2 regions of the Streptomyces sp. NPDC056734 genome follow, and region 1 is predicted to be linked to the other one. Evidence: riboswitches for the same ligand, from Rfam matches in the RefSeq annotation. Region 1 holds a riboswitch; the other holds the start of a gene.
What was found. Region 1 has a riboswitch for glycine ahead of gcvP (aminomethyl-transferring glycine dehydrogenase). Riboswitches for the same ligand answer to the same signal wherever they lie in the genome.
Positions count from the first base shown of each region.

Region 2: another riboswitch for glycine. It lies ahead of gcvT (glycine cleavage system aminomethyltransferase GcvT); the one in region 1 lies ahead of gcvP (aminomethyl-transferring glycine dehydrogenase).

Region 1 is NZ_JBHTZD010000023.1:3,248-14,022, reverse strand. Features, by position in the region: gene gcvP (aminomethyl-transferring glycine dehydrogenase) at 1-2,709, opposite strand, end outside; glycine riboswitch at 2,879-2,974, opposite strand; gene ACFRFC_RS29960 (PRC-barrel domain-containing protein) at 3,089-3,463, shown strand; gene ACFRFC_RS29955 (DNA polymerase IV) at 3,757-5,091, opposite strand; gene ACFRFC_RS29950 (MerR family transcriptional regulator) at 5,194-5,838, opposite strand; gene ACFRFC_RS29945 (bifunctional nuclease family protein) at 6,103-6,576, opposite strand; gene ACFRFC_RS29940 (MerR family transcriptional regulator) at 6,667-7,404, opposite strand; gene ACFRFC_RS29935 (FHA domain-containing protein) at 7,443-8,309, opposite strand; gene ACFRFC_RS29930 (DUF881 domain-containing protein) at 8,440-9,273, opposite strand; gene ACFRFC_RS29925 (small basic family protein) at 9,278-9,610, opposite strand; gene ACFRFC_RS29920 (DUF881 domain-containing protein) at 9,607-10,545, opposite strand; gene ACFRFC_RS29915 (sugar phosphate nucleotidyltransferase) at 10,642-10,775, opposite strand, start outside.
Region 2 is NZ_JBHTZD010000009.1:293,529-304,303, reverse strand. Features, by position in the region: gene ACFRFC_RS16585 (ADP-ribosyltransferase) at 1-256, shown strand, start outside; gene ACFRFC_RS16580 (GNAT family N-acetyltransferase) at 261-908, opposite strand; gene ACFRFC_RS16575 (MerR family transcriptional regulator) at 981-1,955, shown strand; gene ACFRFC_RS16570 (EF-hand domain-containing protein) at 2,002-2,214, shown strand; gene ACFRFC_RS16565 (hypothetical protein) at 2,301-2,750, shown strand; gene ACFRFC_RS16560 (glycoside hydrolase family 25 protein) at 2,757-3,311, opposite strand; gene ACFRFC_RS16555 (L-serine ammonia-lyase) at 3,407-4,774, opposite strand; gene glyA (serine hydroxymethyltransferase) at 4,831-6,111, opposite strand; gene gcvH (glycine cleavage system protein GcvH) at 6,127-6,507, opposite strand; gene gcvT (glycine cleavage system aminomethyltransferase GcvT) at 6,641-7,759, opposite strand; glycine riboswitch at 7,945-8,037, opposite strand; gene ACFRFC_RS16535 (AAA family ATPase) at 8,285-8,953, shown strand; gene ACFRFC_RS16530 (enhanced serine sensitivity protein SseB) at 9,792-10,583, shown strand; gene ACFRFC_RS16525 (enhanced serine sensitivity protein SseB C-terminal domain-containing protein) at 10,709-10,775, shown strand, end outside.

The sequences.
Region 1 (10,775 bases):
GTGCGGCGCGTTCCGCAGCGGGTTGTCCTCCGCCGGCCACTCCTCCGCGCCGACCTTCTCGATCTCGGCACGAATGGCGATCATCGCCTCGCAGAACCGGTCGAGTTCACTCAGATCCTCCGACTCGGTGGGCTCGATCATCAGCGTCCCGGCGACCGGAAAGGACATCGTCGGCGCGTGGAACCCGTAGTCGATCAGCCGCTTGGCCACATCGTCCACGCTCACACCGGTCGCCTTGGTCAGCGGGCGCAGATCAATGATGCACTCGTGCGCGACCAGCCCGCCGGGCCCGGTGTAGAGCACGGGATAGTGCGGCTCCAGCCGCTTGGCGATGTAGTTGGCGGACAGCACGGCCACCTGCGTGGCCCGCTTGAGCCCCTCGCCGCCCATCAGCCGCACGTACGCCCAGGAGATCGGCAGGATCCCCGCCGAACCCCACGGAGCCGCCGAGACCGGCCCCACGCCCGTCTCCGGACCGGCGGCCGGCTGCAACGGGTGGTTCGGCAGATACGGCGCCAGGTGCGAGCGCACCGCCACCGGACCGACGCCGGGACCACCGCCGCCGTGCGGGATACAGAAGGTCTTGTGCAGATTCAGGTGCGAGACGTCGCCGCCGAAGTGCCCCGGCTTGGCCAGCCCCACCAGCGCGTTGAGATTGGCCCCGTCGACATACACCTGCCCACCGGCCTCGTGCACCTGGGCGCAGATGTCGGCGACATGCTCCTCGAACACGCCATGGGTCGACGGGTACGTGATCATCAGCACGGCCAGTTCGTCCCGGTGCTGCTCGATCTTCGCGCGCAGGTCCTCGACGTCGATCTCGCCGTCCCCGGCGGTCTTCACGACGACCACCTTCATGCCCGCCATCACGGCACTGGCGGCGTTGGTCCCGTGCGCGGACGACGGGATCAGACACACGGTCCGCTGCTCGTCCCCGTTGGCCCGGTGGTACCCGCGCACCGCGAGCAGCCCGGCCAGCTCGCCCTGCGACCCGGCGTTGGGCTGCAACGACACCTTGTCGTACCCGGTGACCTCGGCGAGACGTTCCTCCAGCTCCCGGATGAGCGTCAGATACCCCTGCGCCTGCTCGGCGGGCGCGAACGGGTGCAGCTGTCCGAACTCCGGCCAGGTCACCGGCTCCATCTCGGTCGTCGCGTTGAGCTTCATCGTGCAGGAACCCAGCGGGATCATGCCGCGGTCCAGCGCGTAGTCACGATCGGCCAGCCTGCGCAGATAGCGCAGCATCGCCGTCTCCGAGCGATGCCGGTGGAAGACGGGGTGGGTCAGGAACTCGTCACTGCGCAGCGCCCCGTCCAACAGGACGTCCCCGGACACGGCGTCCAGCGCCTCGATGTCCCCCTCGACCCCGAACGCGCGCCATACGGCACGCAGCTGGGTCCGCGTGGTCGTCTCGTCGCAGGCGATGGACACCTGGTCGGCGTCGACGAGCCGCAGGTTGACCCCGTTCTCCCGCGCGGCGGCCACGATCCCCGCCGCCCGGCCCTCGGCCCGCACGGTGACCGTGTCGAAGTAGGTTCCGTGCACGACCTCGGCCCCGCCGCTGCGGAGCCCGGCCGCCAGAACGGCCGCGTACCGGTGCGTACGCCACGCGATGGTGCGCAGCCCCTCGGGCCCGTGGTACACGGCGTACATCCCGGCCATCACGGCGAGCAGCACCTGCGCGGTGCAGATGTTGCTGGTCGCCTTCTCGCGCCGGATGTGCTGCTCCCGCGTCTGGAGCGCGAGCCGGTACGCCTGGTTCCCGTCCACGTCCACCGAGACACCCACGAGCCGGCCCGGCAGGCTGCGCGCGTACTTCTCGTGCACCGCCATGTATCCGGCGTGCGGCCCGCCGAAGGCCATCGGCACCCCGAACCGCTGGGTCGTGCCGATCGCGATGTCCGCTCCCAGCTCACCGGGCGACTTCAGCAGCGTCAGCGCCAGCAGATCGGCGGCCACGGTGACCACCGCGCCCAGCCCGTGCGCCTGATCGACGACCGCCTTGATGTCCCGTACGGCCCCGGAGGCGCCCGGGTACTGGATCAGTACGCCGTTGATCTCCCGCCCGGCCACCTCGGCCGGAATGCCCTCGCTCAGGTCGGCGACGACGACCTCGACGCCGGTCGGCTCGGCCCGCGTCTCGATCACGGCGATGGTCTGCGGCAACGCGTCCGCGTCGATCAGGAAGAGGCCCTTCTTGTTCTTCCCCATGCGCCGGGACAGTGCCATCGCCTCGGCGGCGGCCGTGCCCTCGTCCAGCAGCGAGGCCCCGGAGGTCGGCAGCCCGGTGAGGTCGGCGACCATGGTCTGGAAGTTCAGCAGCGCTTCCAGCCGCCCCTGCGAGATCTCCGGCTGATAGGGCGTGTACGCCGTGTACCAGGCCGGGTTCTCCATCACATTGCGCAGCACGACGGGCGGCGTGAACGTCCCGTAGTACCCGAGCCCGATCATCGGGTCGAGCACCTGATTCCGGTCGGCCAGGGAGCGCAGCTCGGCCAGCACCTCGGCCTCCGTGCGCGCGCCCGGCAGGTCCAGCGCGTCGGCGTTCTTGATCACGTCCGGGACGGCGGCGGCGGTCAGCTCGTCCAGCGAGCCGTAACCGACCTGGGCGAGCATCTTGGCCCGCGCCTCCTGGTCCGGGCCGATGTGCCGCTGTTCGAAGGGGATTCCCTGCTCAAGCTCGGAGAGCGGAGTGCGATGGGCGGTCATTGCGGAGGCCTCCTGGTCTGACGCGACCTTCGAGGGGCACCACGGCGCGGTAGCCCCGACGGCCTCCCCCTCTGTCATCACAACCTGAGAGCTTCACCGGACAGACGTCCGGCTTTCACCGTCGGTGAGGGCGGCAGCCGTCGGCGACCGCCCTGCTTTCCAGAGTGACCTCGTCCGTGCGGTACGGGGGCCTGAGAGATTCCGGGGAGGATTTGCTCCTTCGGCGCCTCCGGGACTCTCCGGAGGACTCTCCCGCACGGGGTCAGCAGCCGTTTGTCAGCCTACCAGCGCGCTCTCCGCACGGACCTTCGAGTGGCCGCGTTCCCCAATGTGCTCTTTCGTAGTGCTTACGGATGAGTTGCGACCACGTGGAGGGACCGTGCAGACCGACATCGATCCGCGCAACCTGATCGGCCGCAAGGCGTTCGACCGCAACGGCACCAAGATCGGCACGATCGACGAGATCTACCTCGACGACGCGACCGGCGTGCCCGAGTGGGCCGCCATAAGGACGGGCCTGTTCAGCCGGGACGCTTTCGTGCCCCTGGAGCCCAGCGAACTGATCGAAGGCACTCTGCACGTCCCCTTCGACCGCGCCCTGATCAAGGACGCCCCCGACTTCGGCGTCGGCCGCCATCTCTCCCCCGAACAGGAACTCCAGCTCTACCACCACTACGGCCTGGACGTCGCCGCCCCACCGTCCGTACCGGACCGAGACTTCGGCCGGGTCGCGGGCCAGGACGAGACCACCTGACCCACGGGCCCGCCCACCCCGCAGTTCGAAACCGGAGCCGGACCACGACCGGCCCACTCCCACGCACCCACGCACCCACGCACCCACGCACCCACGCACCCACGCACCCACGCAAACGCTTCCCTACGCACGGACACGCCTCCCCCCAACCCTGCTCACCAGGCCCACGCCGCCCGGCCCAGCTCAAGCACCCACCGACGCTCTACACCCTCCCCCCATCACCCTCGCCCCACCACACAGACACGCCCCTTCACACCACCAGCACCAGCACCAGCACCAGCACCCAACCTCCCTCACCCCACCCCCCTCACCCCCAAATCCCCCACCACCAACGGCAACGGATCCGCCGGCTCCAGCTCCGGATCCTCGGTCCGAAACGTCCGCACCCGCCCCGCCCGCTCCGACTGCGGTGTCTCGAACCGCACGGTCACCCGCCCGAGCCCGCTCCCCTGCACCCACCCGTGCCCCGCGGGCCACCGCCGCTCGGCGTGCTCCTCCGCTTCCGCACGCTCCCCCTCCTGGGGGTGCTCCTCCGGATGCTCGTCCGCCAGCACCCCCGCGGCCTGCGCGAACAGGTCCTCCTGCGTGAAATCGGCGAGCCCGCTGACCCCGACCCCCAGCAGCCGCACCCCACCCGTCGTGTCCACGGACTCCAGCAGCCGCGCGGCGGCCTCCCGCACCACCGCCGGATCGTCGGTGGGACCCCGCAGCGTCTCGGACCGGGTGAGCGTCGAGAAGTCGTACCGCCGCACCTTCAGCACGATCGTCCGCCCCGACAGCCCGGCCCCTCTGAGCCGCCGCACACACCGGTCGGCCAGCCGCTGCACCTCCAGCCCGACCCGCACCCGGTCATGGATGTCCACGTCGTAGGTGTCCTCCACCGACACCGACTTGGTCTCCCGCTCGGCGACCACGGGCCGGTCGTCGCGGGCCAGCGCCATGGCGTAGAGAGCGTGCCCATGTGCCTTGCCCAGCAGCCGGACGAGTTCGTCCTCGCCCGCCTCGGCCAGCTCCTCGACCGTGGTGATCCCGGCCCGGCGCAGATGATCACCGGTCGCCGGCCCCACCCCGGGCAGTGTCCGCACCGGCAGGGGCGCGAGCAGCGCCCGCTCGGTCCCCGGCTCGATCAGCACCAGCCCGTCGGGCTTGGCCTGCTCGGAGGCGATCTTCGCCAGCATCTTGGACGCGGCGAGCCCCACCGACCCGGTCAGCCCCGTGGCGGCCCGTATGTCCGCGCGCAGCTTGATCCCCGCCAGCCGCGCCGATTCACTGTCCCAGGCCGTCTCCCCGGCCTCCAGGTCCACGAACGCCTCGTCCAGGCTCAGCGGCTCCACCAGCGGCGACAGCGCCCCCAGCAACGCCATCACCTGCTCGCTGACCGACCGGTAGAACCCGAACCTGGGCACCAGATACGCGGCGTTCGGCGCCAGCCGCCGCGCCTGCGCCATCGGCATCGCCGAGTGCACCCCGAACACCCGGGCCTCGTAGGAGCAGGTCGCCACCACCCCGCGCGGCCCCAGCCCTCCCACGATCACCGCTTTCCCGCGCAGGCTCGGCTTGGACGCCTGCTCCACCGAGGCGAAGAAGGCATCCATGTCGAGATGCAGGACCGTGGGTGTTCTCCTCACACCTACGATGCTGCACCACACCACTGACAACGCCCCGCCGCGACGAGACACGGGCCGCCGTGGAGGCCGCGTCCGGGCCCGGAACGCCGGGCGCGGAGCCGCTCAGACGGCCCGGTTGCGCCGCCGCGCCAGCTCGTCCGCCGGGTTGTGGCCGACCAGCGTCTCACCGGTGTCGATGCGCTCCCCGTGCAGCTGCGAGAGCGCGCCCTCCACATCCCGCCACACCACGCCCACGGCGATCCCGAAGATCCCCTGCCCGCCCTGGAGCAGCGCGTGCACCTCGTCCGGCGAGGTGCACTCGTAGACCGTGGCGCCGTCGCTCATCAGCGTCATCCGCTCCAGGTCGCGAAAACCGCGCTCGCGCAGATGCTGGACCGTGGTCCGGATGTTCTGGAGCGACACCCCGGTGTCCAGGAAGCGCTTGACGATCTTCAGGACGACGACGTCCCGGAAGCTGTACAGCCGCTGCGTCCCCGACCCGTGCGCGGGCCGTACGCTGGGCTCGACGAGCCCGGTGCGGGCCCAGTAGTCCAGTTGCCGGTAGGTGATGCCGGCGGCGGCGCAGGCCGTCGGACCGCGGTAGCCGATCTGCTCGGACGTCATCGACGTCGCCCCTCCGCTGGTGGGCACGGCCGTCGGTCGCTGCGCAGCCTGACCGGTCGTGCTGCCGTGAAGCGGGTACGGACCGCTCTCCCCGAGACTGCGCCCGGGGGCACCCCCAGCCGTACCGTCGCCGCTGCTTCTCACGCCGACCTCCGTCCTTGACCTGCCTTCTCGACGGTAGGCAGTCACCGAGGGTGCGTCAACGATCGCCACACTCGGCACGCCGAGTGATAATCACCCCAGGAGTGGTTTCCCGTGTCCCACCGCGGGGAAAGGCTAGCCGAATGCGCCGACGGTGAGCCGCAGGACGCTCTCACACGCCCCTGGCATTTGCCGGGCCGAAGCGGTACGAGTCCCCGAAACAGTAAGGCCCGGCGCACACCGTGTGTCCGCCGGGCCGTCCATGTCTCACTGGCTGCTGGTGCCGAAGTCCTCGGGCGAGATCTGGTCGAGGAACTCGCGGAACTTCTCCACCTCGTCCTCCTGCTCGTCGGGGATCGCGATGCCCGCGTCGTCGAGCACTCCGTCACTGCCGTAGATCGGCGTTCCGGTGCGCAGGGCCAGCGCTATGGCGTCGGACGGACGGGCGCTCACCTCGACGCCGCTGGCGAAGACCAGCTCGGCGTAGAAGACGCCCTCACGCAGATCCGTGATGCGCACCTCGGTGAGTTCCTGGCCGACGGCCTCCAGCACGTCCTTGAACAGGTCGTGGGTCAGCGGCCGGGCGGGCGCCATGCCCTGCTGGGCGAAGGCGATCGCCGTCGCCTCCCCCGGCCCGATCCAGATGGGGAGGTAACGGTCGCCTCCCACTTCACGCAGGAGCACGATCGGTTGGTTGGAGGGCATTTCGACCCGGACACCTACGACATCGAGCTCGTTCACACAGCAACCCTAGGCCGTGCCCGGGATATTTGGGTAGTCGGGACGTCCACAGGTCCGGATCCGGTCGTGCCGCGGCGGCACGTCCGCCCCTCAGGGCAGCCGCACCCCGAGCGCGGACTGCACCAGCGCCGCGTGCAGCTTCACGGCGAGCCCCGCCAGCTCCTTCGTACGGGCCTCGGCATGGGCCCTGGTCTGCGGATTGCGGTGCCGCCGCAGCGGCGCCACCACCTGGTCCACCAGCCCGGCCTCCCGGTCGGCGGCGGCCTTCATCACCCGCAGATGCCGAGGCTCGATCCCGGACCGCCCGAGTTCCACCACCAGCGAGGCCACGGTGGCCGCCTCCGCGTCGTACACGCCCTCCGCGACCGGGGCGATCAGCCCGTACGACTCCCATTCCGCGAGTTCCTCGTCGCCGATGCCGGCGGCGGCCAGCAGCTCGGCGCGGCCGATCCGGGCCGCCGTGGGCGCGTCGGACGGCTCGGAGGCGCCCTCACCGCCCCGCGCCCGGCCCAGCGCCGGCAGCTGTACGTCCTCGCCGCGCTCCATCGCCTCCAGGTGCTCGCGGATCACCTTCAGCGGCAGATAGTGGTCCCGCTGCATCCGCAGCACATGACCGAGGCGCTCGACATCACCGGCGCTGAACTTGCGGTACCCCGACGGGGTCCGCTGCGGCTCGATCAGCCCTTCCGACTCCAGGAACCGGATCTTGGAGATGGTGACCTCGGGGAAATCCTCCCGCAGCACGTTCAGCACCGTGCCGATGCTCATCAGCCCGCTGTCCGTGGCGGCGGCGCCGTGACCGGCACCGCCGCTCGGTGTATGGAGCATGGACCTTCCCTGGGATTCCCGGACCGTGTCCGGTGAGGTCAGATGACCTGCCGGCTCGCGTAGAAGACGAGCCGGTACTTGCCGATCTGCACCTCGTCGCCGTTGTGCAGGGCGACCTGGTCGATCCGCTCGCGGTTGACATATGTGCCGTTCAGGCTGCCGACATCGGCGACCGTGAAGGACCCGTCCGGAGCGCGCCGGAACTCGACATGGCGGCGCGAGACGGTCACGTCGTCCAGGAAGATGTCGCTCTGCGGATGGCGCCCGGCCGTGGTGAGGTCGCTGTCCAGCAGGAAGCGGCTCCCGGAGTTCGGCCCGCGGCGCACCACCAGCAGGGCCGAGCCCAGCGGCAGCGCGTCGACCGCGGCCTGCGCCTCGGGCGACAGGGCCGGGATCTGGGTCTGCCCGGTGACCTCGGAGTCGTACGCCTCAAGGCCGCTGATCGAGATCGTGGACGTCGTCTCGGACGCCCGCTCGGGGACCACGCCGGGGCGCAGGGGCGCGCCGCAGTTGGAACAGAAGCGGCTGTTCTCCGCATTGCGGTTGCCGCACCTCGAACACACCAGGGCCGACATCGACGGATCCTCCTGCCGCGGCTGCCCCGCCGGGGAATGGGACGCGTACGGATCGGGCGAAAACCCTCCACCCGTACTTGAGGTTGACGGTTGCCCGAAACCTATGCCTCCGGCCTGGGCAGGGTCAACCGACGGCGCGCCCGGACCACCCACCTGGTCCCGGAACAGCGGGCGCTGCCCTTCCGCGTCGGGCTGTGCGCGATGGCGGGCCGTCGCGTTGCCGCTGCCCTCTCGCGAGCTCTTGCCGAACAACTTCGCAAACAACTTCACGGGCGATTCCCCTTGACCGAAACAGACCCGCCCGTGGGGCAGGACGAACCCTGACTGCATACTCCGGCTGACCCGGACACCCTCACAACGTCCGTAGCCACCGGACAGTTTCCACCACGCACCACATGTTCGGTGCGCCGACCCCCCGCAACCTCATGCCCTGCTCCGACGCCCCCCATGCACCCCCGGTTCACTGGGAGGACGACCGAGCGTAGTCAGGCTGCTCCGCGGCTCGCAAGGCGTCCACGACGATCTTGTCCGCCCGCTCGACGGTCACCGTGGCCTGCTCCTTCTCAAGCGTCTGCACCACGCCTCCTGGGATGTTGAGCGCCGGCTCCAGATCCTGCGGCTTGCCGATGACCTGGAAACGATAGGGCGCGTTGATCTTGTTCCCGTCGACGCCGACTCCGTTCCCGGAATCCGTCAGATAGGTGTCCGCGACCACGCGCACGCCGTTCACCTGGACCGCCTCCGCGCCGGCGGCGCGCAGCTCCTGGATCGCGTCGAGCAGCATGTTCGCCTCGACCGTCCCCTTCGCGTCCTCGATGGTCATCGTGATTCCGGGCCCCTGGGCGGCCACCGTGCCCGCCAGGATGCCCAGTTGCCGTTCCTTCTCGACCGTCTGCCTGAGGGCTTCCTCCGCCTGGTCCGAGCTGTTCTCCAGCTCCTCCCGCTGCTTCTCAAGCCCCTGCTTCTCGTCCTCAAGACGCTCAGTCCGGTCGTCCAGTTCATCGAGGATGCGCACAAGATCCTCCTGCCGGGCACCACGCAGAGCACTGTCACCGTCACTGTACGAAGCGACCTGGACGGCGAGCCCGAACCCGAGCCCGAACAGCAACAGCGCGACGATGAGTTGCGCGCGCGTCACCCGCGGCGGCCACAGCCCCTGCGCCAGCCGCTGCCGGCCGGTCAGCGACGGCTCCCCCCGCCGCTCGGGCTCCTCGACGGAACCTGGCTGCGCCGGGATCTCCTGGGGCAGCTCCTTGCGCAGCGGACTTCCGTGCGCCCCGTGCTGGTTGCTCATCGCCTCACGCCCGGAAGACATGCCGGCGGATCGCCGCGGCGTTGGAGAAGATCCGGATACCGAGCACGACCACGACCCCGGTCGACAGCTGGGCGCCCACGCCCAGTTTGTCGCCCAGGAACACGATCAGCGCGGCGACGACCACGTTCGACAGGAACGACACCACGAAGACCTTGTCGTCGAAGATGCCGTCGAGCATGGCCCGCAGTCCCCCGAAGACGGCATCCAGTGCCGCCACCACGGCGATCGGCAGGTAGGGCTCGACGACCGCCGGAACCTCGGGCCGGACCAGCAGTCCGGCCACGACTCCCACGACGAGGCCCAGTACGGCGATCACGATGTGCCTTTCTCAGTCTCGGTTCTCGGCTCTGCGGTCTCGGTACCGGGCCGCGCGGTGCGCACCAGCACGCTGGGCGCGCCCGGCAGCCGGAGGTCCTCATGAACGGAAATCGCCGTCCGGATCCCGAAGTTCTCCTGGAGGGCATGCAGATAGAGCCCGTCCGCACTGTTCTGGAACTGGGTGCTCATCCGGTCCCCGTCCCCCACCGCGAGCACCGTGTACGGGGGCACCAACGGCCGGTTGTCGACCAGTATCGCGTCACCCGCGGCCCTGATCGCCGACAGCGCCGTCAGCCGCTGCCCGTTGATGGAGATGGCCTCGGCGCCCGACTCCCAGAACCCGTTGACCACGCGCTGCATGTCATGGTCACGCACCCGGCCCGTGTCGGAGAAAGCCGACGTCCCGCGCGGATCCGAACCCCCCTCGGCGGAAGCCTCCTTCGCGTCGTTCACAACCAGCTTCACACCGGGACCATGCACCTCGACGGCTCCGGCCAGGACGCCCACCAGATCGGTCCCGTCGCCGTCCCCGCTCTGCTGGAGCGCCGCCCGCTGCCGCGCCGCCACATCGTCACGCAGCCCCTCGACAGCGCTCTCCAGATCGTCCGCCGCCGTGGTCTCCTGGTCGATGCGATCGATCAGTTCCTCGCGCTCCTTGGCCACCACCGGAGCGGAGACCCGCGCCTGCGCCGCCCCCACGGTCACCACCAGGGCCGCCAGTACGAGCCCCGCGGCGAGCCCCAGCTTCGCGCGCAACGTCCTCGGCGAGCCTCCCTCACCGGCGGCCTTCCTACGCTCCGCGGCCTGGGCGTATCCGTCGTCGAGGCTGTGGTCCATCACATTGGTGAGCAGCGACATGGACGCGTCCGGGCGTGACGCACGCACGCGCGCGGGAGTGCTCCGAATGCGGGGCTGCTGCGGCATGCCGCACATCGTCGCACGTCGCGGCCACTACCTCCGAATGGCCCTACGCGCGTGCCGGGCGGGCCCCCTAGGGGCACCTGTCCGGCACGCGCGCGTGCCGCTCTTCTACCGCCCGGCGCTGTCCACCACGGCCGCCCACTCGTCGAGCAGGGCCTGAGCGGAGGCATCGTCCGGCCCTTCCGCCCACAGATGGGTGACGGCCTCGGCCGGGTCGGGCAGCACCATCACCCAGCGCCCGT
Region 2 (10,775 bases), on a different contig from region 1:
GTCCACCACCTACGACCACGACCTCTACAAGAACTGGTGGAAGTCCGGCTACAACTACTACATCGACGCCCCCGGCGGCGTCGACGTGAACAAGACCATCGGCGACACCCACAAGTGGGCCGATCAGGTGGAGGTGGCCTTCCCCGGCGGGATCGACCGGAAGTACATCATCGGGGTGTGCCCGGTGGACAAGGCGACCAAGACCGAGAACATGAGCGGCTGCGAGAGCAACCCGCACTTCGAGCCCTGGCACTGAGCACTCACCCTCCGGCGGTGAACAGGGCCTCCGAGCCCACCGCACGGTAACCGGCCGCCTGGAACGCCCGCAGACTGCGGGCGTTCCCCGCCGAGATCTGCGCCCACACCGGCTCGCCCCCGGCCAGCTGCCGCGCCGCCGTCGCCAGCCGCCGCCCCAGCCCCCGCCGCCGTACCCCCGCCTCCACCTCCACCGCCGCCTCCAGGCGCCCGCCGACCCCGCGGCCCAGCACCAGCAACCCGCCCTCGGGCGCCGTCCACACCCGGAGCGCGTCGCGGCGCAGCAGGGAGCCGACGACCCGCGGATGGGTGGGATCGCCGATCTCCCGCAGCGCGAGGACGGGCTTGCCCGGCAGCGGCCCGGCGACGGTCAGGACGTCGATGGTGTCGGTGCGGCGGCCCGTACGGGCCATGAAGGCGGCCAGGAAGAAGGGGTGCATGGTCGCCGCGAGCGGGTCGGCGGGCGTCGCGGCCAGCGTGTCGTACACCCAGGCGGGGTCCTCGTCCGTGAAGACCACCGAGTGCGCGGTGAAGGCCAGCACCCCGGCGTCGCGCGGGCTGTCCTGGGGCACGACGGTGGTGGTGCCGTCGGGCGGCGGGAAGGCCCCTCTGGCCGCGGCGTCCAGAATGTCCCGCAGCCTCGGCCTCTCCACAGCGCCCGCCTCTCCCGCTCCCCTGCCCGCTCCCTTGAGTCTCCACCCACTGGAAGGCCCACACTCACACACATGATCGACCACGGCACCGGACTTTTCCCCATCGGCACCCTGGCCCGCGCCACCGGACTGTCCGTACGCACCATCCGCTACTGGTCCGACGAGGGCGTCCTGCACCCCGCGGGCCGCTCCCCGGGCGGCTACCGCCTCTACGACGCCGAGTCCGTGGCCCGCCTGGAACTGATCCGCACCCTGCGCGAACTGGGCCTCGGCCTTCAGGACGTACGCCGGGTGCTGGACGGCGAGGCCACGGTCGCGGATGTGGCGGCGGCGCATGTGGTGGCGCTGGACGCGCGGATCAGGGCGCTGAAGGTGACCCGTGCGGTGCTGTCGACCGTGGCGAGGCGCGGAGCGAGCGCGGAGGAGATGACCTTGATGAACAAATTGGCGCGGCTGTCGGCCGCCGAACGGGCGCGGATTCTTGAAGAGTTCGTGGAGGAGATGTTCCACGGCCTGGACACCGCCGACCCGGTGATCCGGGAGCGGATGCGCACCATGGCCGTGGACCTGCCGGACGAGCCGACGCCGGACCAGGTGGACGCGTGGGTGGAGCTGGCGGAACTGCTCCAGGACCCGGAGTTCCGGACGCGGATGCGACAGGCGGCGGAGTTCAACGCGGCCGGGCGGGAGGAACGGGAGGCCCCTGCCGGGGCGTCGATGTGGTTCGCCCGGCGCCTGGTCCAGCTCGGCGCGCAGGCCCGCGCGCGGGGCGTCGCCCCCGAGTCACCGGAGGCGGAGAAGATCTTGCGAGAACTGCTGGGCGTGCAGGACGCGGGCGGCGCTGATGACGCGGACGACTCGGGCGGCTCTTTGGGCGGGGACATCGACTGGACCGCCGTACTGGAACGCCTGGAGGCGATGACCGACGACCGGTTGGCCCGCTACCGGGAGTTGCTGGCCCGGGTGAAGGGTGGTGGGCCCGCCGCCGCGCATCGGGCGGAGTTCGGCTGGGTGGTCGCCGCCGTGCGGCACCGGGCCGACCGATAATCTGACCTTTGCACATACGGCAGAGGTACGACGAAGGGGCGGATCGGTGGCTGACATCGAGGAAGCGCGCAAGGAGTTCGAGCGGATCGACACGAACGGTGACGGCCAGATCACCGCGGCCGAGCTGAAGACCGCTCTGGCGCAGGGGGGCGACTGGAATGTCACCGAGGCGGTCGCCGAGGCGATCATCGCGAGCCGCGACCTCAACGCGGACAAGCTCCTGTCGTTCGACGAGTTCTGGGCGCACCTGAACAAGTGACAAGGATGGGGGGAGGGCGTCCGCACGGACGCCCTCCCCCCTTTTCTCGCTACCGTCCGCGCCGCCCCTGGGGGGAGGATCGGGCCATGACCACCAGCCGGTACTCCTTCGTGGACGAGCACGCGACGATCATCGCGGCACCCCCGGACGCGGTGTGGCGGGCGCTGACCGAAGCGGTGCAGGACGCCTACGGCAGCGGCTTCGCGACCCGCTACGCCCGCCTGATCGGCTGCGACCCGGCGACCGCCACCGGCCCCCGCCCGCCGGCCGAGGGCGCCACCCTTCCGGGCTTCCGCGTGCTGACGGCCGACCCGCCCACCACGCTGGCCCTGGCGGGCACCCACCGCTTCTCCTCCTACACCCTGACCTTCCACCTCACCCCCCTCACCCCGCACCGCTCCCGACTGCGCGCCGAGACCCGGGCGACCTTCCCCGGCACCCGGGGCGGGCTCTACCGCAGCCTGGTCATCGGCACCAGCATCCACGCGTACCTGATGCGCTGGCTGCTGGCGGGGGTGGGGCGGCGGGTGGGGTGAGGCCGGTCAGACGGCGGCCCAGTCCTTGAGGGCGGTCCTGGAGGAGAAATCGCCGACGTTCTTGTCGAGCGGGGTGTCGGTGTACTGGTGGAAGCGCCACTTGGCCTCGATACGGGGCTCGCCCGCCGTCACATAGTCGGCGATCCACAGGCCGTCGCCCGCGTAGGAGGTGGTATCGATGGTCAGCCAGAAATTGCGGTTGCAGTAAAGAATGACCCTGTTGTTCGGGCGCAGTGCCTTCACCTTCTTGATGAAGGTGTCCTTCTCGGTGTTCGAGGCGTGGGTGCCGTCGCCCGTGTTCTCCCAGTCGACGGCGAGGATGTCGCCGGGCTGGTCGGGGGCCTTGGCGACGAAGTGCTCGGCCTGGGCGGTGAGGTTGCCGGGCCACAGGAAGTGGTAGAAGCCGACGACCAGGCCCGCGTCACGGCCGTGTTTGGTCTGGTCGGTGAGTTTGGGGTTGACGTAGGTGCGGCCCTCCGTCGCCTTGACGAAGACGAAGGACAGACCGGCGGTGTCATAGGTCGACGACTGGTAGGAACTGACGTCGATGCCATTGAGCACGGGGGACTCCCTGATGGTTCGTGGGGGGAGAGAAGGGGAGTTGACGTTGTCACAGGGCCCTTGCCCGGGATCGGCGGCGCTGACCCGGGCGCTCGTCAGCACTCGATGATGTTGACCGCGAGCCCCCCGCGCGCCGTCTCCTTGTACTTCACCGACATGTCGGCGCCCGTGTCCTTCATCGTCTTGATGACCTTGTCCAGGGACACCTTGTGGCTGCCGTCGCCGCGCATCGCCATCCGGGCCGCCGTGACCGCCTTCACCGCGGCCATGCCGTTGCGCTCGATGCACGGGATCTGGACCAGGCCGCCGACCGGGTCGCAGGTCAGGCCCAGATTGTGTTCCATGCCGATCTCGGCGGCGTTCTCCACCTGCTCCGGGGAACCGCCCAGCACCTCGGCGAGCGCGCCGGCCGCCATCGAGCACGCGGAGCCCACCTCGCCCTGGCAGCCGACCTCGGCGCCGGAGATCGACGCGTTCTCCTTGAACAGCATGCCGATCGCGCCCGCGGCGAGCAGGAAGCGGACCACGCCGTCCTCGTCGGCGCCCGGCACGAAGTCCAGGTAGTAGTGCAGGACCGCCGGGATGATGCCGGCGGCGCCGTTCGTGGGGGCGGTCACCACCCGGCCGCCGGCCGCGTTCTCCTCGTTCACCGCCATCGCGTACAGCGTGAGCCACTCCATGGCCAGCGCCTTGGCGTCGCCCTCGGAGCGCAGCTTGCGGGCGGTGGTCGCGGCCCGGCGGCGCACCTTCAGGCCACCCGGCAGGATGCCCTCGCGGGACATGCCGCGCGCCACGCACGCCCGCATCACCCGCCAGATGTCGAGGAGGCCCGCGCGGATCTCGTCCTCGGTGCGCCAGGCGCGCTCGTTCTCCAGCATGAGGGCGGAGATCGACAGGCCGGTCTCCCTCGTCAGGCGCAGCAGCTCGTCGCCCGTGCGGAAGGGATACTTCAGGACCGTGTCGTCGAGCTTGATGCGGTCGGCGCCGACCGCGTCCTCGTCGACCACGAAGCCGCCGCCGACCGAGTAGTACGTCTTCGTCAGCAGCTCGGTACCACTCGCGTCGTACGCCCACAGCGTCATGCCGTTGGCGTGGTACGGGAGGGCCTTGCGGCGGTGCAGCTTGAGATCGGCGGCGAGGTCGAAGGCGATCTCGTGCTCGCCGAGCAGTTTCAGCCGTCCGCCGGCCTTGACGGACTCCACCCGTTCGTCGGCCGTCTCCACGTCCACCGTGCGGGGCGAGTCGCCCGCCAGGCCGAGCAGCACCGCCTTGGGGGTGCCGTGGCCGTGGCCGGTCGCGCCGAGGGAGCCGTACAGCTCGCAGCGCACGCGGGCGACGGCGGGCAGCACGTCCTCGTTGCGCAGGCGGCGCGCGAACATGCGCGCGGCGCGCAGCGGGCCGACCGTGTGGGAGCTGGACGGGCCGATGCCGATCGAGAACAGGTCGAACACCGAGATGGCCACGGGAACTCCTCCTGAGGGGGTGGGGGCACACATCGTCGGATGCCCCCACCGGGGAACTACTGGTCGAGAGTGGGATACAGCGGGTGCTTGTCGGCCAGGGCGGTGACCCGGGCCCGGAGCGCCTGAGCGGTGTCCTCCGGGAAGGGGGACGGTGCCGTGAGCGCCCGCGCGATCACGTCCGCGACCTCGGTGAAGTCCTCGGCCGTGAAGCCGCGGGTGGCCAGGGCCGGGGTGCCGATGCGCAGGCCCGAGGTCACCATCGGCGGACGCGGGTCGTTCGGTACGGCGTTGCGGTTGACCGTGATGCCGACCTCGTGGAGCCGGTCCTCGGCCTGCTGCCCGTCCAGCTCGGACGCGCGCAGATCGACCAGGACCAGATGCACGTCCGTGCCGCCGGACGCCACGGCCACCCCGGCCGCGCGGGCGTCGTCCGCGAGCAGCCGCTCGGCGAGGATGCGCGCGCCGTCCACCGTACGCCGCTGGCGCTCCTTGAACTCCTCGCCCGCCGCCACCTTGAACGAGACGGCCTTGGCCGCGATCACATGCTCCAGCGGGCCGCCCTGGAAGCCGGGGAAGACCGCGGAGTTCAGCTTCTTCGCGAACTCCTTGGAACGGGCCAGGATGATCCCGCCGCGCGGACCGCCCAGCGTCTTGTGCGTGGTGGAGGTGACGACATCGGCGTACGGCACCGGGTTGGCGTGCAGCCCCGCCGCGACCAGCCCCGCGAAGTGCGCCATGTCGACCCAGAGGTACGCCCCGCTCTCGTCGGCGATCCGGCGGAACTCGGCGAAGTCCAGCTCGCGCGGGTACGCCGACCAGCCCGCGATGATCACCTTCGGGCGGTGTTCCTTGGCGAGCCGCTCGACCTCGGCCATGTCGACCAGTCCGGCGTCGTCCACGTGGTAGGCGACGACGTCGAACTGCTTGCCGGAGAAGTTCAGCCGCATGCCGTGGGTGAGGTGGCCGCCGTGCGCCAGGTCCAGGCCGAGGATGGTGTCCCCGGGCTGGGCGATGGCGAACAGCGCGGCCTGGTTGGCGGAGGCGCCGGAGTGCGGCTGCACATTGGCGTACTCGGCGCCGAACAGCTCCTTGACCCGGTCGATGGCGAGCTGCTCGGTGACATCGACGTACTCGCAGCCGCCGTAGTAGCGGCGGCCCGGGTAGCCCTCGGCGTACTTGTTGGTCAGGACCGAGCCCTGGGCCTCCATGACCGCGACCGGGGCGAAGTTCTCCGAGGCGATCATCTCCAGCGTGGACTGCTGGCGGCGCAGCTCGGCGTCGACGGCGGCGGCGACCTCGGGGTCGAGCTGATGCAGGGGGGTGTTCAGTGCGGACATCGGGTGTACGACTCCTCAGCCGGCGGAAAAGGCGGTGTACTCGTCGGCGGAGAGCAGTTCGGCGGGCTCGTCCGTGACCTTGACCTTGAACAGCCAGCCGCCCTCGAAGGGGGCCGAGTTCACCAGCGCCGGATCGTCCACCACGTCCTGGTTGAACTCGACGACCTCACCGGTCACCGGCGAGTACAGGTCGGAGACCGACTTGGTGGACTCCAGCTCGCCACAGGTGTCCCCGGCGGTGACCGCGGTACCGGCCTCGGGGAGCTGGGCGTAGACGACATCGCCGAGCGCGTTGGCCGCGAACTCGGTGATGCCGACCGTGGCCACGCCGTTCTCGTCGGCGGCCGACAGCCACTCGTGTTCCTTGCTGTAACGCAGTTCCTTGGGGTTGCTCATGTCCTGAATTCTCCTGTACGCGAGGGAGCGCTGATGAAGGGGGGACGGCTGACACCGCCGGTGACCAGTGGGAACACGCCGGTCACGCCGGTCACGGAGATCACTGGGGACCACCGCGACCGGCGTGGCGCCGCTACTTCCGGCACTTGTGGAACGGCAGCGCCACGACCTCGTACGGCTCGTGGCTGCCGCGGATGTCCACGCCGACCCCCGCCGTGCCGGGCGCGGCGTGCGCGGCGTCGACGTAGGCCATGGCGATCGGCCTGCCCAGGGTGGGGGAGGGGGCGCCGGAGGTGACCTCGCCGACCGTCTCGCCGTCCGCGACCACCGCGTAGCCGGCGCGCGGCACCCGGCGGCCCTCGGCGATCAGCCCGACCAGGACGCGCGGCGGGTCGGCCGCGGCCTTCTCCGCCGCCGCGGCGAGCGCCTCGCGCCCGACGAAATCGCCGTCCTTGTCGAACTTCACGACCCGGCCGAGCCCGGCGTCGAAGGGGGTGAGCGCGGCGCTCAGCTCATGCCCGTACAGCGGCATGCCCGCCTCCAGGCGCAGGGTGTCCCGGCAGGACAGCCCGCACGGCACCAGGCCCGCCGGGGCGCCGGCCTCGGTCAGCGCCTGCCATACGGCGACCGCGTGCCCGGGCTTCACGAACAGCTCGAACCCGTCCTCGCCGGTGTAGCCGGTACGGGCGATCAGCGCCGGGACCCCGGCGACCGTGCCGGGCAGCCCGGCGTAGTACTTCAGGCCGTCGAGATCGGCGTCGGTGAGCGACTTGAGGATGCCGGGGGACTCGGGGCCCTGGACGGCGAGCAGCGCGTAGGCGTCCCGGTCGTCACGGACCTCGGCGTCGAAACCGGCGGCCCGCTCGGTGAGGGCGTCCAGGACGACCTGGGCGTTGGAGGCGTTGGCGACGACCAGATACTCGGCCTCCGCCAGCCGGTAGACGATCAGGTCGTCCAGGATGCCGCCGTCGGCGCGGCAGATCATGGTGTAGCGGGCCCGGCCGGCCCCGACGGCGGCGAGGTTGCCGACCAGCGCGAAGTTCAGCAGCGCGGCGGCCTGCGGGCCGGTGACGGTGATCTCGCCCATGTGGGAGAGGTCGAACAGCCCGGCCCGGGTGCGCACGGCGAGATGCTCGTCACGTTCGGAGCCGTAGCGCAGGGGCATGTCCCAGCCCGCGAAGTCGGTCATCGTCGCGCCGAGCGAGCGATGGAGGGCGTCGAGTGCGGTATGCCGGAGCGCGGCACTGCTCATCGGTCGGTCTCCCAAGGCAAGGGGGAATACAGGGTGGGGTGAGGAAGGTTCTTCTGGTTCTTCCTCATTCCTCCCCATCTGTCATCGGAACCTGAGAGGTTCGCCATGACCGTCGACGAGCGCGTCGGCGATCACGGTTTGCACCTTGGGTGGAGCCACCACGGCGGCTCGCTTTTCAGATGTGCCTCGCCCGCGCGGTACGGGGCCTGAGAGATTCAAGGGAGGGACTTGCTCCTTCGGCGCCCCGGTGACACCGGGGACTCTCCCGCGCGGATTCAAGCGGCCGGTATGCAGTTGGCGCCGTCATCATTGCACGCATCCGGGTGCGACGGCAGGGGGAGGTTTGACGGGCCATGCCCAGTGGGCACGCAGAGTGGGCACGGAGATCGGCGGCGCACGGCGACGGCTCTCTGTGGCAGGGCTGTTGCACGATGCGCACGGAAAGACGAAACACCGCGAATTACCTTCTCTTTACACTCGACGGGGAGGGAATCTCGTGAACCGCCCCAGGGGAGGACGATCACGGTGAACAGGACCACGGCGTACGCGACCACCACGGGCGCCGCGCTGCCCGAGCAGCCGACGGCCCCGGCCCGGGAGGCGTGCGGGCCGCTGCCGTCCCCCGTCCTGCGCGACCTGCGCGACCGGGCCGGCCACAGCCCTCACGCTTTGCTCTTCGGCCCCCGCGACCTGGTCGTGGTCACCGGCCTGCCCGGCAGCGGCAAGTCCACCCTGATGCGGCGCACGGTGAAAACGCTCCGCATCGACTCCCAGGACACCCGCGACCGCTGGGACCAGCGCACCCCGCGCTTCCTGCCCTACACCGCCTACCGCCCCCTCGTCCGCCTCGCCCACTACGCCGGACTGCGCCGCGCCCTGCGCAGCGGCGAGGGCGTCGTCGTGCACGACTGCGGGACCCAGGCGTGGGTGCGCGCCTGGCTGGCCCGCGAGGCCCGCCGCCGCGGCGGCAGCCTGCACATCCTGCTGCTCGACGTCACCCCGGAGCAGGCCCTCCAGGGCCAGCGCGAACGCGGCCGCGGCGTCTCCCGCTACGCCTTCCGCCGCCACCGCGGCGTCGCCTCCCGCCTCCTGCGCCGCATCCAGAAGGGCCACCTCCCCCACGCCTGCGGCTCAGCGGTCCTCCTGGACCGCGACGCGGCGAACACCCTGCGCCGGATCGGGTTCACGGGGTAGGGCGTCCGGGGTGGCGGGGCCCGGCCCTGCCCCCGTCCCAGGACCCGGCAGCTCCGGCGGCGTCAAGTGCCGCCCACCGGGGCCGGGGACGAGCACATCCGGCGGCAGCTGCCGCGCGTTCCCCTCCGGGCCGGAAGGCGCCGCGGCAGGCGCTGCCGCCGCGGCCTCGGGTCCACGGCGGCCTCGGGTCCACGGCGGCCCCGGGTCCACGGCGGCCCCGGGTCACGGCGGCCCCGGGTCACGACGGCCTCGGGTCCACGGCGATCCCGGGTCCATGGCGGCCCAGGGCCACGGCGGCCCGGGTCCACGGCGGTCCGGTACGGGGGGTTCCGCTCCGGGGGGTTCCGCTCCGGGCCCTGGCCCTGCGGCTCCGGCGGCCCGCACCGTCCGACTCGGCCAGGACGACAGACGCCCGACGTCAAGTACCGCCTGCCACGGGCCTGGGCCCCGGACCTCACCCTGGGCCGTGTCCCGGCCCATACCTCGCCCTCGGTCGTGTCCCGGTCCCGGACTTCGCTCTCTGCCGCGCCCCGGCCCCGGACCTTGCCTCCGCCGTGCCCTGGCCCGGACCTCGCTCTGGGGCGTGTACCGGTCCCGGGCGGGCGCCTCTGAGTGTGCCCCGGCTCCGACCTCGCCTTCCGCCGTGCCTCGGCCAGCCCCCCGCCCCCGGTCGTGCCCCGGCCCCGCGCCCGCCCCCCGTTCGCGCCCGTCCAGGCCCCCGCCCCCCGTCGCGCCCCGGCGAGGATCCCCCCGGTCCGGCCCCGCCCCGGCCCCGCAACCGTTAGCCTTTCCACGCACAGATCGCAGTGGTATGTGGTACTCGGCAGGCGGTAGGCAGATGGACTTCCCGGCGGATCTTCCCGCGGACTTTCCGGCACAGGCGCACCCCCATCCGCATGGTGGCTGGCCCGGCAATGAGCTGGAGGAGGTGCTCTCCGCCGCTCTCGGGGTGCCGTCGGCCGGAGGGCGGATCGTCGAGGTGCTCGGCCGCAGCTTCCTGTGGGTGCCGCTGCCCAACGGCGGCGGTCCGCGCAGCGGGCCCCTCGACCTGCCCACCACGGAGATCGACGGCCAGGCGTACGTCCCGGTGTTCAGCTCCGAGGAACAGTTCCGCCAGGTCGTCGGGCACCACATGGCGTACACCATCGCGCCCGCCGTGGAGTTCGCGCGCGGGCTGCCGCCGCAGGCCGGGATCGTGATCAACCCCGGGGGAGTGGTGGGCATCCCGCTGCCGCCGCCCGCCGTCGCGGAGCTGTGCCGGGCGGGGCGCAGTGCGCTGGACGGCCCGGCGAACGGCGGCCGGGTGCGGCTGTTCGAACCCGACTGGCAGGACGACCCGGTGGACTTCCTGGCCGCCGCGTCCGCCGAATTCGCCGCCCTCGGTGTCGTCCTGACGGCCCGCCGCTGCCTCGCCGCCATCGAGACCGCCGACCCGGTGCTGTTCATCGGCGTCGAACTCACCCAGCGCGACGGCGACCTCAGGGCGCTGCCGCTGGCCGCCCTGGAGCGCGCGGTGACCGGCGCGGCGCCCAAGTGGCCGGTCAATCTGGTCCTGTTGGACGTGACCCAGGACCCGGTGGGCGAGTGGATGCGCGAAACCGTCCGCCCGTTCTACACACAGGGCCACTGAACCGGGGCCGCCGGAACCCGCGCCCGCGCAGCCGCATCGACCCCCGATCCGGCAGGCCCACGTAAGCTAGTGTCGCGGTCGAAAAAAGGGCGTTGCAAGCAGGCCACGAAGGGGCGGGGAAGACAGTGAGCGCGAGCGGCACCGCCGCAACCGGCCAGGTCGAGCACGCCCTGCGGCAGGTGACGCCGGGCC